3 regions of the Thalassobacillus sp. B23F22_16 genome follow, and region 1 is predicted to be linked to each of the others. Evidence: predicted binding sites of a transcription regulator. Region 1 holds the regulator's gene; each other region holds the start of a gene.
The links. The regulator Rex, encoded in region 1, represses fermentation and respiration genes when NADH is low (regulators of the CRP and FNR family bind a similar motif). The targets are predictions, from matches to a motif close to TTGTGAAATATTTCACAA.
Positions count from the first base shown of each region.

Region 2: a site for Rex is predicted at 1,995-2,012, ahead of ACGTNI_RS17455 (L-lactate dehydrogenase). Genes of this name have one in related genera too.
Region 3: a site for Rex is predicted at 1,510-1,527, ahead of ACGTNI_RS07665 (cytochrome ubiquinol oxidase subunit I). Genes of this name have one in related genera too.

Region 1 is NZ_JBIEKD010000035.1:10,051-14,314, forward strand. Features, by position in the region: gene ACGTNI_RS18485 (GNAT family N-acetyltransferase) at 34-570, shown strand; gene ACGTNI_RS18490 (MDR family MFS transporter) at 610-2,028, opposite strand; gene ACGTNI_RS18495 (redox-sensing transcriptional repressor Rex) at 2,216-2,875, opposite strand; gene moaC (cyclic pyranopterin monophosphate synthase MoaC) at 2,881-3,375, opposite strand; gene ACGTNI_RS18505 (ABC-F family ATP-binding cassette domain-containing protein) at 3,540-4,264, shown strand, end outside.
Region 2 is NZ_JBIEKD010000029.1:26,818-31,081, forward strand. Features, by position in the region: gene ACGTNI_RS17445 (rhomboid family intramembrane serine protease) at 1-543, opposite strand, end outside; gene yqgO (protein YqgO) at 761-937, opposite strand; gene ACGTNI_RS17455 (L-lactate dehydrogenase) at 990-1,955, opposite strand; gene ACGTNI_RS17460 (ThiF family adenylyltransferase) at 2,061-3,071, opposite strand; gene ACGTNI_RS17465 (5-formyltetrahydrofolate cyclo-ligase) at 3,107-3,664, opposite strand; gene rpmG (50S ribosomal protein L33) at 3,962-4,111, opposite strand.
Region 3 is NZ_JBIEKD010000007.1:60,309-64,572, reverse strand. Features, by position in the region: gene ACGTNI_RS07670 (ABC transporter ATP-binding protein) at 1-1,367, shown strand, start outside; gene ACGTNI_RS07665 (cytochrome ubiquinol oxidase subunit I) at 1,647-3,002, shown strand; gene ACGTNI_RS07660 (cytochrome d ubiquinol oxidase subunit II) at 3,002-4,015, shown strand; gene ACGTNI_RS07655 (potassium channel family protein) at 4,132-4,264, shown strand, end outside.

The DNA.
Region 1 (4,264 bases):
GGCTTCTTTTTGTTTAAAGGGGGATACATAACGATGAAGACTTTATTACAAGGAAAACAGGTGAGACTGACACAGGTGACCAAGGAAGACCTCGAGGCGATAGCAGACTGGTATCACAACTCTAATTTCTCCCGCCTGTTTGACGCATTGCCAGCAGCCCCGAGAACAATGGACCAGTTGGAGTCATGGCTCCAAGAGTCCAATGAGTCTAACAACCAATACACCTTTTCGATTCGGAATGAAAGCAATGAATTTGTCGGATATGTGGAATTAGAAAGCATCTTATGGATTCATCGAAACGGCTGGGTCAGCATTGCCATCGGCGATGAAGAATATCAGGGAAAAGGTTACGGCATGGAGGCGATGCAATTACTGATCGATTTCGCCTTTTATGAATGCAACCTCCACCGTCTTCAGTTGACGGTATTTTCCTATAACCAGCCTGCCATCTCCATGTACGAAAAACTCGGCTTCAAAAAAGAAGGCACCCACCGGGAATTCCTCCTTCGCGACGGACAAGCATTCGATATGCACCTGTATGGACTGCTAGACTATGAATGGATAAAGTAAAAAACGCCTCTGCTCAGCTCTTTAAGCTGAGTCGAGGCGTTAATTGTTTTCCTGGCTTTCCTTTTTATCACTTTCCACACCCTTTAAGATGAAAGAAAATGGAATCGCAATGATCAATATGACTGCGGATACGAGAAAAGCCTCATTAAGTGTCTGCAAGGTTGCTGCCTGCATATCCAAATCGGGCGAGGTCGCAATCGCTGCACGTCTTACTTCATAATAAATGGAGAAGAAAACGATCCCTAACGAAGATGATATCTGCCGTAAGATATTGTTCATCGCAGAACCCTGTGCTACGAGATGTTCCGGGATTGCGTTCATACCGGATGTCGTGGCGGGCATGTTCCCCATCCCCATTCCAAGACCTCGGATCGTATTCAATACTAATATCCACCAATATGGCGTATCAAGGCTCAGAAAACTTAACCCCAGGGTTGCTACTGCCATGATGGCAAGGCCGGGAGGAACGACGAACTTCGGCCCTTTTTTATCAAGCAGCCTTCCACCAATCGACATGAATAATCCACTGGCCGCTGCAGCCGGCAGAAACAGAAGGCCTGTTTTGATCTCCCCTAACCCATAGACATTCTGAATCAATAATGGCAATAAGAAAATACCGGAGAAAAGACCGATCGAGGCCGCTGATGTAACAAGAATCGATACCGAATACGTTGGCACCTTGAATACAGATAGGTTCAATAACGGCTGTTCCTGGCGGTTTTCATAAAAAACGAAAGCCACTAACGCCAGGATACCTCCGATGATTAGTACCATACTCACAGGAGACAGCAGTAATTCCAGCGTCCTCCCTCTTCCAAGTGCATAAAGGATGGCACCAATCCCCGTAGTGACGATCACAAAGCCGCCTGCATCGAATTTCAGATCCGGCTTTGTCTCGGTCGGTTTCAAATACTTGCTCGATAACAATATGCCAAGCAAGCCGAACGGTATGTTGAATAAAAACAGCCACTGCCAGGCGAAGAACTCGATGATAACCCCGCCGATCGTCGGACCGATGGCTGGAGCGACCATGACAGAGATTCCGTAGATACCGACAGCCAGCCCCCGTTCATCCCTAGGAAAAGCATTGAAAATCAGTGCCATCGCTATCGGCATCATTAGACCGCCTGCCATCCCCTGAATTGCCTGGGCGACGATAATCATGCCTAACGACGGAGCGAGCGAACCGGCAATCGACCCGATAATGAAGACACTGAGGCCAATCAAATATACTTTCTTCTTGCCGAACCGGTCTCCAAAATACCCCGTAAGAGGCATTGTCATCCCCATGGAAACCATAAAAATTGTCAGCATCCAGCCGACATCTACCGCATTAGCATCAAAAATTTCCATGAATCGGGGAAGCGTCGGATTCAGCATGCTGTTATTCAATATGACCGTGAAAGTTCCAAATAAAACGGAAACGACAACCAGCCATTTTGATGGCAACTTGCCCATACAGCTCCCCTCCAGTTAATTTATTTCGAAACACGAACTATCATCTACTATACCATAGTAACCCAGCCACTTCTCTCATCTTGCCTTCCATGATATACACCTTCCGTGTAATATCTAAACTTGAAACCAAAGGAAAACGGTAAAACTCCTGTGTAACCAAAAAAGGACGACCGTGGTGGTCATCCTTTTATTCTTCTTGTTCCTCGCCCGCTTCAAGCGGATAGTGTTTCAGGAAATACACCAGCGCTTGAAGTTCGATCGACAAATCGATATGGTGGACCCGGATATGTTCCGGCACCGTGATTCTTGCTGGTGTGAAATTCAAAATCCCGGAAACACCAGAGTGGACAAGCCGGTCCGTAATACCCTGGGCTGCTGCAGACGGAACGGTAAGTATCGCTGCAGTGATATCGCCTTTTACCATATCTTCGAGTTCATCGATATGCTTCACAGGCACTCCGCCGATTTCTGTTCCTACTTTATCCGCATTAGAGTCGAATGCGTACTCAATTTTAGTATTATTGTTCTTCATGAAATTATAATGTAAAAACGCGGTACCTAGATTACCGACACCAATCAAGGCAACTTTTGTGATTTCATCCTGATCAAGCGTTTTTCGGAAAAAGGAAAGCAAGTATTCAACGTTATAGCCATAACCTTTTTTACCAAGGGCTCCAAAATAAGAAAAGTCGCGGCGGATGGTAGCAGAATCAACTTTGACCGCATCACTGAGCTCTTTGGAGGATACACGCTGTTTCCCCTGGCTGTGCAGATTATTGATGAATCGAAAATATAATGGCAGCCGCTTCGCTGTCGCTTGTGGTATTTTATGTTGCTCGATATCCATATCTTTCACTCCTTGCTTTCTCTATAGAAGTCCCCGCTTTTCCCGCCTGTTTTCTCCATCAAATAGGTAGGTCCTATGACCATTCCTTTATCAACGGCTTTGCACATATCATAAACGGTAAGCGCAGTCGCTGAAGCTGCCGTGAGCGCTTCCATTTCTACACCGGTGCTTCCCTTCGTTTTGACTGAAGCATCAATCATCAAATGGTAGGTATCTTCCCCTTCTTGCTTCCATTCGAAATTGACGTCGACACCCTTCAGCTGTAATGGGTGGCACATCGGTATCCAGTCGGGTGTCTTTTTAGCTGCCATGATTCCGGCAACCTGAGCAACCGACAGCACGTCACCTTTGGAGATTTCTTTATTGGTGATCTTCTTATATATTTCATGGTTTACCTGGACACTGGATACAGCAGTCGCTGTTCGCGTGGTGACATCCTTTTCCGAGATATCGACCATTCGTGCCCTTCCCTGCTCATTGAAATGAGTGAACTCTGTCAAAGTAAAGCCTCCCTTGAAGCAGAAATTCTATTATGTGTATTTACATTACTTGTATTTTACCAAAAATGCAAAAGATAGTCGTTAAGTTTTTCACAATCTGCCATCATGCTTCTTGCCTGCCAGCTTTGATGTAAGATACACTTGACTCATTGAGGTGAACAAACATGATTCTGATGCAGATGAACCAGATTGAAAAACGATTCGGTGCTGAACTCATTCTATCGAATATTAAAATAGAAGTACAAACGAATGACCGGATTGCCATTGTCGGTCGTAACGGCGCAGGTAAGTCCACCCTGCTAAAAATCATGGCGGGAGAGATGGCTCATGATGGCGGGGAAAAGTTTCAGCCAAAGGACGTTTCCATTGGCTACCTGGCCCAGAATACCGGACTTGAATCCGACCGTACGATTTGGGATGAGATGGAGAAAGTCTTCAGCCATCTGAAGAAACTAGAAAGCGAGCTTCGTTCCATGGAAAGCCGGATGGCGGACCCCGACCTGATGGCAAACGAAAAAGAATACCAGCAACTATTGAAGGAATACGACAGTAAGCAGGAAACATTCAAAATGGAAGGCGGCTATCATTATGAAGCCGATATAAAAGCCGTACTGAACGGTCTTAACTTCCATGATTTCGATCTGGCTACCCCGATCAATACGTTGAGTGGCGGTCAAAAAACGCGGCTCTCGCTTGGGAAACTGTTGCTTTCCAAACCGGATGTCCTGATTCTGGACGAGCCGACCAACCATCTGGACATTGATACGCTCAGTTGGCTGGAAAATTACCTTCAGGGCTATCAGGGTGCAGTCGTCATCGTATCCCACGATCGGTACTTCCTCGATAAAATCGTGAAGACCGTGTATGAAATCGCCTTTCAATCTTCCAA
Region 2 (4,264 bases), on a different contig from region 1:
CAACTTTTCTTGTTCTTTTCTACTTTTATCCCGCTGAAATAATATCTCCTGTTTCAGGTGTTCGACTTCTGCCTCTAATTCATGAATATCTATATTTATGAGATCTGGCTGTTGAGGTAACGGAGAAAGCTGCAACGCTTCATATAATTTGCCACGCTTTAGCTCTCGCTCAGATCGATCTAAATAATGCACTGTCAAGTACATGTCTTTCTTCCCTTTTACTTTTAATGGGCGTACCAGACCATCCCACTCATCAACAGGACTATATTCTGACACATAAACAGCGTGGACATTTATTTCCTTCCCCACGAACATATGCTTATTCTTCTGAATATGCTGATTGATGCGAGCAATGTCTTTTTTTATATGGTTCGACCAATCAAATTGGGAGCGATACAGCCTAACTATATGATTTTTACGATTTATTTGTTTTTCCAGCCACACTTCACTGGTCATTTCATTGACATGGAGGATATCAAAACCCTGGTTGACCACCAGGTCATGAGTCAGCTTCCAAAAATAAAATTCTTCCTCAATAAACATAGCCCGGCTCCTTCCTCCTCTTATCATATCATGGTCTAGAATATGGTAGAAATCCAACGATTATATTCTTAAAATAATTTTTTCAACAATAAAATAGTTACAAAAAAAAAGTGAAGCTTTATAAAGTTAAAAATTATTTACATAGGAATATAAAAAGAGTCTGAAGCGCCGGTATTGCTCGGCAGCTACAGACCCTGCATGCTTTCCTTCTTAATATTTATAAAGATGATGCTCGAAACATTCTTTCTCTCACACCAGGAATATTAATGAGGAAAATGGTCACCAATTTTCTGATCAATTGAATAGCAAGTAGTTGGTTGATCAGTTTAAAACGATATTTCAACAATAACAATAATATGGAAAAACCGATGATGGTAGAAACAACAGCTCTCATAAAGACACCCCTTCAAAATCAGTTGGATACCTTTATCTTTTCACAAAAGAGCTTATTTATTCTCGAAAAACTTATCAACCAGTGGGTCCATGGTCTCTCTAAGAACATCAGCAGATTTTTTAAACTTTTCCTTTTCCTCGTTATCTAAATTCAAGTGAAGTACTTCCCGGATTCCTGTCCGATTAACAATGGCAGGAACACCAATATACAGGTCTTCTTCCTCGTATTCCCCTTCTAAATAGGCTGAAACTGTAAGGATAGAGTTTTCATTGTGCAATATAGCTTTTGTGAGCCTCACCAGTCCCATCGCAATGCCGTAATAAGTTGCGCCTTTACGTTGGATGATATGGTAAGCAGCGTCACGGACATTGACGAAAATATCATCAAGATCTTCTACCTTGTATTGATCTGGACGGTCATGGATGCGGTCAAACACAGATCTGCCTCCAACATTAGCATGGCTCCAAACCGGCAATTCAGAGTCACCGTGCTCTCCCATGATGTAGGCATGTATATTTCGTGCATCGACATCAAAGTAATCGCTTAACAGGTAGCGAAGCCTTGCTGTATCTAATATCGTTCCTGAACCAATGACCCGATGAGATGGCAGTCCGGAAAATTTCCAAGTCATATACGTCAGGATATCGACAGGATTGGTTGCTACCAGGAAGATCCCATCGAAGCCGCTATTCATGACAGCAGTAACAATTTCTTTGAAAATGTTACTGTTCTTTTCTACTAAATCCAGCCTGGTTTCCCCTGGCTTCTGGTTCGCTCCAGCTGTAATGACTACCAAGTCAGCATCTTTACAATCCTGATAATCCCCGAACCAAATCTTTTTACTGCCAGGTGCAAATGGAACTCCATGATTAAGATCCATAGCATCCCCTTCAGATTTATCTTTATTTAGATCAATCATTACCAACTCATCCGCTACCCCTTGATTCAATAAAGCAAAAGCATAACTTGAACCGACAAACCCTGTCCCGATCAATGCAACACGATTTACTCTTTCCATTTTCAGCACTCCCCTCGTTTACTAACCTTACACTTTAGATTGTACACTATTTCACAAACTCTGCAATGAATGAAAGCGTTTGAAATCATGACAACTTTAGTAACTTCAAGAGCCAATTAGCCGATCATATAGAGTTTTTGCTCTAGAGACTTCCTCCACCCCTTGTATCAAGACCCTGCCATCTGGAAACAGTACTAAAGTTTCACCGCTATCTAACTCAGCTTTCAATAGGAAAGGTGTTTTTTTCACTTTAGCAACGGAGGTGAGACGTTGGTTCCACAGCTGTAAATCCAGCTCTGATTGTTTGTGTATCTGTACAGAATCTCTTCCACAAAGAACACTATAATCTTCATCAGCACCGGAATGAAGATAAGGATACTCACTAGTTTGACACGTCGTACAATATGTTACCGGTTTTTTCAGCTTCATGGAAAATTGCTGATTCTGCCAAATATCAAACGTTAATAAATCGCCTCTCAGAGCATTTTTGTTGTCTGTTAAATATTTCATCACTTCTACCACCTGGTGAGAAGATACCATATCAACCACCGGAGCAATGACCCCCACTGTATCACATGTCTGGCCACTACCTGCACCATCCGGAACAACACACCTTAAACATGGCGTCTTCCCTGGGATGAACAATGCCGTCATACCTCTTGAGCTGACAGCACCACCGTAGGCATACGGAATCCCAAGTTTAAAGCATGCATCATTCAGAAGGTATCGTGTGGAAAAATTATCGGTTCCATCTATTACTACGTCGACGCCTTCCATCAATTTTTCTATGTTATCAGCCGTAACATCTGTTACAATTCCTTCCACTGATATTTCCGAATTGATGTCTTTCAGTCTCTTTTCAGCAGCTACAGCTTTCGGCAGCATATCCTCCGCGTCCTTTTGGGTGTAAAGCATTTGACGCTGAAGGTTACTAAACTCGACAAAATCTCTGTCTACGATCCGGATATAACCCACACCCGCTCTGACAAGATGATTGCTGACTACTGTCCCCAGGGCACCGGCACCTACAACCAATACCGTTTTCCTGCTAAGAAGATCCTGACCTTCTTCTCCAATTGGTGGAAATAATACTTGTCTCGAATAACGACTATTCATATGCTTCCCTCCTACTGCAAAGATGATTAGCCTTATTAAAACACAAAACCATCCTCGGTTATCAAATGATCAACCGGAATATCAAAAGCTTCATGCGGAAGCGCCTCGACAACCTGTGCATTGGAAGCAAGAGCAACCGTCTTTCCCTGATAATCCGATAAGAAACGATCATAGTAGCCCCCGCCATACCCAATCCTATACCCACGGGTATCAAACAACAATCCAGGTACGATAATTAAATCAATGGCACTCTTTTTTTTAGGTTCACATAAATTCGGATTTGGCTCTTGCAAACCGTAAAAAACTGTTTCTAATTGATTGAAATCATCTAATTGATAAAAATGTAAATGGCGAGGCCCGGGGTCACATTTCGGAACAGCAGCTGTCTTTCCCAGTTGCCAGGACTTTTCAATAATAGGTGATGTATTCCATTCATTCTTTTGAGAAATAGTGATGCCAATCGTGTCTGCTTCTTTATATATCTCAGATTGGAGCAGCTGATCCGCCAATTTCTGCTCGATCAATCCTTTTTCATCCTTAGATAGACTGGCCATTATTTGCTTGCCCCTTGCCCTTAATTGGACTTTATCCATATAATCACTCCTAACCAGAAAAATTTTATCTTACGTATGTATTAACCCCATTTGACTTCTAAGAAGCTTATTCAACCATAGGGCCGAATTGTGGAAGACTCAGTTTCAAGATAGTAAGGGTTCTTTACCATAATAGCGTCAGGGCTGGTTGGGAAACTACTCGCTTTCCACTTATGGTAACAGATCCAACTATCTCGAAACTGAGTCTTCTGTTAAAGGGAGCTTTATCTGAAAATCATTGAGTGAGATTTAACAGACCTAGGTATAAAAAAACAGTAGGATCAAATATCCTACTGCTTACTTAGTTTCACGATGAAGCGTATATTTACGAAGACGTGGGCTATACTTTTTCAGCTCCAGGCGCTCCGGATTTGTACGCTTGTTTTTAGTTGTAATATAATTGCGGTCACCAGTTTCAGTGCAAGCAAGTGTAATATTTACACGCATGTTTATCCCTCCATATCCTATCTCGTTTCATATCTCTACTTGATAATATCAGACTTATTTATAATAGCAGAACTACTTTGGCGTTTCAAGCATTCCTATTAAATTAATGTATTAAATGATCATGTAGAAAAAGTTGGATGTATGTGATATAAA
Region 3 (4,264 bases), on a different contig from region 1:
AGGAACTGTTCACTAATGGAATTATCAATCTATTGATGGACATCGTGACCTTGCTTGGCATTATCATAATATTATTCGTGCTGAGCCCGAAACTGGCATTGGCGATCATGGTCGTCCTGCCAATCATGTTTTACATTTCAACAAAATTACGCCGGAATATCCGACGTTCCTGGCAGCGGGTTAGGATCCAGCAATCCCGCTTGAATTCTCATCTGAATGAAAGCATTCAGGGAATCCGGATCACCCAGTCGTTTTCGCAGGAAAAAGAAAATGCAGAGTTCTTTGATGGTGTCAATACCGACAGTTTTGAAGCCTGGCGGAACGCGACGAAGAAAAGTGCTATGTTCCGTCCATTTGTAGAAATGAGTAACGCCATTGGCACAGTCATTCTTATTTCTTATGGGGCGTGGCTGATCATTCAGGGACCGGCGAACGGGGGAATTGAAGTTGGTACCTTTGTCTCCTTTGCCTTTTTCCTCGGAATGTTCTGGGAGCCGATTTCACGTCTCGGACAGATGTATAACCAGCTGCTGATGGCAATGGCAGCGTCAGAACGGATATTTGAATTTCTTGATGAGCAGCCAAACGTGGCGGAGAAGCCAAATGCGAAACAGTTAGACCGCATCAAGGGTCATATCGAATTCGACCATGTCCAGTTTTCATATGATGATAAAAGGATTGCACTTCATGAAATTTCACTGGAGATGAAACAAGGGCAGACTGTAGCATTGGTCGGTCATACAGGTTCCGGTAAATCTACAATTGCCAATTTGATCAGTCGTTTCTATGATCCTACCAAAGGAGCTGTGAAAATTGATGGAACCGACCTGCGCGATGTTACCATTGACAGTGTCCGGCAGCAAATCAGTGTCGTCCTTCAGGATACCTTTATTTTTTCCGGCACCATCATGGAAAATATTCGTTTCGGCCGCCCGGATGCAACGGATGAGGAAGTAATCGAAGCGGCAAAGGTCGTCGGGGCTGATGAATTCATCCAGCGTCTTTCGAATGGATATGAGACAGAAGTGGAAGAACGAGGCAACGTTCTCTCTGCAGGGGAACGTCAATTACTCTCGTTTGCAAGAGCGCTGCTCGCTGATCCAAGAATCCTGATTCTGGATGAAGCGACAGCAAGCATCGATACAGAAACCGAAGTGAAAATTCAGTCGGCACTGCGCAGGTTACTAAAAGGAAGGACAGCGATCATTATCGCTCACCGTCTTTCTACGATCAGGGAAGCGGATAACATCATTGTTCTGGAGCATGGAAAGATTCTTGAACAAGGCAGCCATGATGAACTGATGGACCAAAAAGGTGAATATTACGACCTGGTCAAGACCCAATTCCAAATGCTAGACGCTATATAAAAAGCAAAGAAACCTCAAAACGCTTGGATGTCATAATCCAAGCGTTTTTTTAATTTAATCTTGTTTTGAAAACGGAGTCGAGCCAGGCTTTTTCTTTGGACAATAACGAAACAAATATTATACGATAAAAACTAGAAAGAATATGTGAAGTATGTCACAAAATAGTCATGATTATATTAAAAATAAAACGATTTCACATATTATACTAGGGTTAGTATTTTTAGGGTAGAGTAACCATAGAGACCATGTATTTTGAAGTGTAATGGGGAGGGAAGGTATTTGTTTGAATTAGATAACGTCATGCTAAGCAGGTTATTGACATCGTTAACGCTTGGTTTTCATATTATTTTTGCAACGATCGGGGTCGGGGTTCCGCTATTGATTTCCATTGCGGAATTCATGGGGATCAAAAAGAAAGACCCGAATTATACCCTGCTGGCCAGAAGGTGGACAAGAGGGTTCATTATACTCGTAGCGGTTGGTGTGGTAACCGGTACGGCTATTGGGTTGCAATTGTCCTTGTTATGGCCGAGTTTCATGCAGGTTGCTGGTAACGTCATCAGCCTCCCATTGTTCCTGGAAACGTTCGCCTTCTTTTTTGAGGCAATTTTTCTTGGTGCCTACTTATATACCTGGGATCGATTTAAAAAGCCGATCTATCATTGGTTTTTATCCATTCCTGTCGTGATTGGAGCCGGAATGTCGGCGTTTTTCATTACGACCGTCAACTCCTTTATGAATACACCGCAAGGGTTTGATGTCAAGGATGGAGCGTTAGTGAATGTCCAGCCGCTTGTTGCCATGTTCAATCCGGCGACACCGACGAAGGTGTTCCATGTGCTGTCGACAGCTTATTTGACATCTGCTGCGATCCTTGCGGCTATCACTGCTTTTTATATCATTAGAAAAAGAAACACGGAATACCATAAAAAAGCTTTAAAACTGACGGTCGGCTCCATATTCATTTTTGCTTTGTTGACGGCTGTCGCGGGGGATTTATCTGCGAAATTCCTGGCGCATGAACAACCGGAAAAACTGGCCGTAGCAGAATGGCATTTTGAAACAGAAGAAGGGGCAGACTTAATATTATTCGGTCGGTTGAACGAGGATAACGAGGTCGAAAATGCCCTTCGCCTGCCAAAAGCATTGAGCTTTCTTGCCACCGGAGATTTCAATGGCGAAGTAGTCGGGCTTGATCAATTTCCTGAAGATGAAATAGCTCCGTTATGGGTGCATTACATGTTTGACTTAATGGTGCTGATTGGATTCTATTCCTTAGGGGTGAGCTTGCTCTATTTGATAGTGGCTAAGGTGAAAAAATGGAATGAAAACAACAAATGGCTGTTGTGGCTGATTGTATTCAACGGGCCGCTTGCCATGCTTGCCATTGAATTCGGCTGGATTTATGCCGAGGTAGGACGGCAGCCATGGATTTTGAGAGGGTACATGACCGTTGCAGAAGGTGCCACTACCTCTCCGAATGTCGGCTGGATGCTCTTATTGTTCATTCTTTTATATACCGTGTTAGGGATCGGTGTCGTCACCGTGCTGCGCAAATTGTTCAAAAACAACCCTGCTGAATCAGAACTGGAACGGCATTATCCAGAATTCACGGCTAAAGGGGAGGAGCGCTGATGACATACGAACTGATAGGAATCACTGTATTATGGATCTTTTTATACGGCTACCTTATTGTTGCTTCGATTGATTTCGGTGCCGGATTTTTTGCCTATTATGCCAAGGTGACAAAGCGGGATCATTTAATCAATCGGTTGATTTCCCGTTATTTGTCCCCGGTGTGGGAAGTGACCAATGTTTTTTTCGTATTTTTCTTCGTGGGACTTGTCGGTTTCTTCCCGGATGCGGCCTATTACTACGGGCAGACACTGCTCGTTCCTGGGAGTATAGCAATTGTACTGATTGCTATCCGTGGCTCATTCTATGCATTTGAAAACTACGGGTCGAAACAGAGTAACGTTTATTTGTTCCTTTATGGAGCTACTGGTCTGTTGATTCCTGCTTCCTTATCAACAGCACTGACGATCTCGGAAGGCGGGTTCATAAAAGAGACCGCGGAAGGCGTACACTTACTGACAGGTGAATTACTAACCAGTCCGTATTCCTGGAGCGTGGTATTTCTAGCAATAGTTTCTGTCTTATATATCAGTGCAGCATTCCTAAGCTTCTATGCCCACCGTGCTGATGACCAGGGAGCATTAAACTTAGTGAAAAAGTATGCCTTGTTTTGGAGTTCGCCTACGATTATTGCCAGTCTCACCACATTTATTGCGATGAGTCAGCATAATGAAGATCACTTTAACCGGATGATGGAACTATGGTGGGTGTTTGGACTGTCTGTCGGGTTTTTCATGCTTGCAATCTTCCTGATTTACCAGGGCAAATATTACGGCTGGGCGTTCATAGCCGTCATGTTCCAGTTTTTCACCGCATTTTTCGGTTATGGTGCATCTCACTTGCCTTACCTGCTTTATCCTTATATTACCCTTTCCGAGGGTGTCGTCAATGATGCGATGGGGCTTGCACTGGTGATTGCCTTTATTGCCGGGTTGTTCCTATTGATTCCATCGCTCATTTTATTAATGAGGATGTTCTTGTTTGATGCTGATTATGTCAAAGGGAAAAAATGATGGTGACAGCCTCCCATACGCGGAGGCTGTGTTTAATTCTTTTGGAGTGGTCGTCGCAAACCTTAAATTATGATAGAATACTTCTATCTGATGTAAGCGAAAATGGAGGATTAACGATGAAGAAAGAGTATGCAGTCATTGGCTTGGGGCGCTTCGGCGGAAGTATCTGCAAGGAATTGAGCAAAGAAGGTCTTGAAGTACTCGCCATTGATTTAGATGAAGATAAAGTAAATGAATACAAAGAAATTG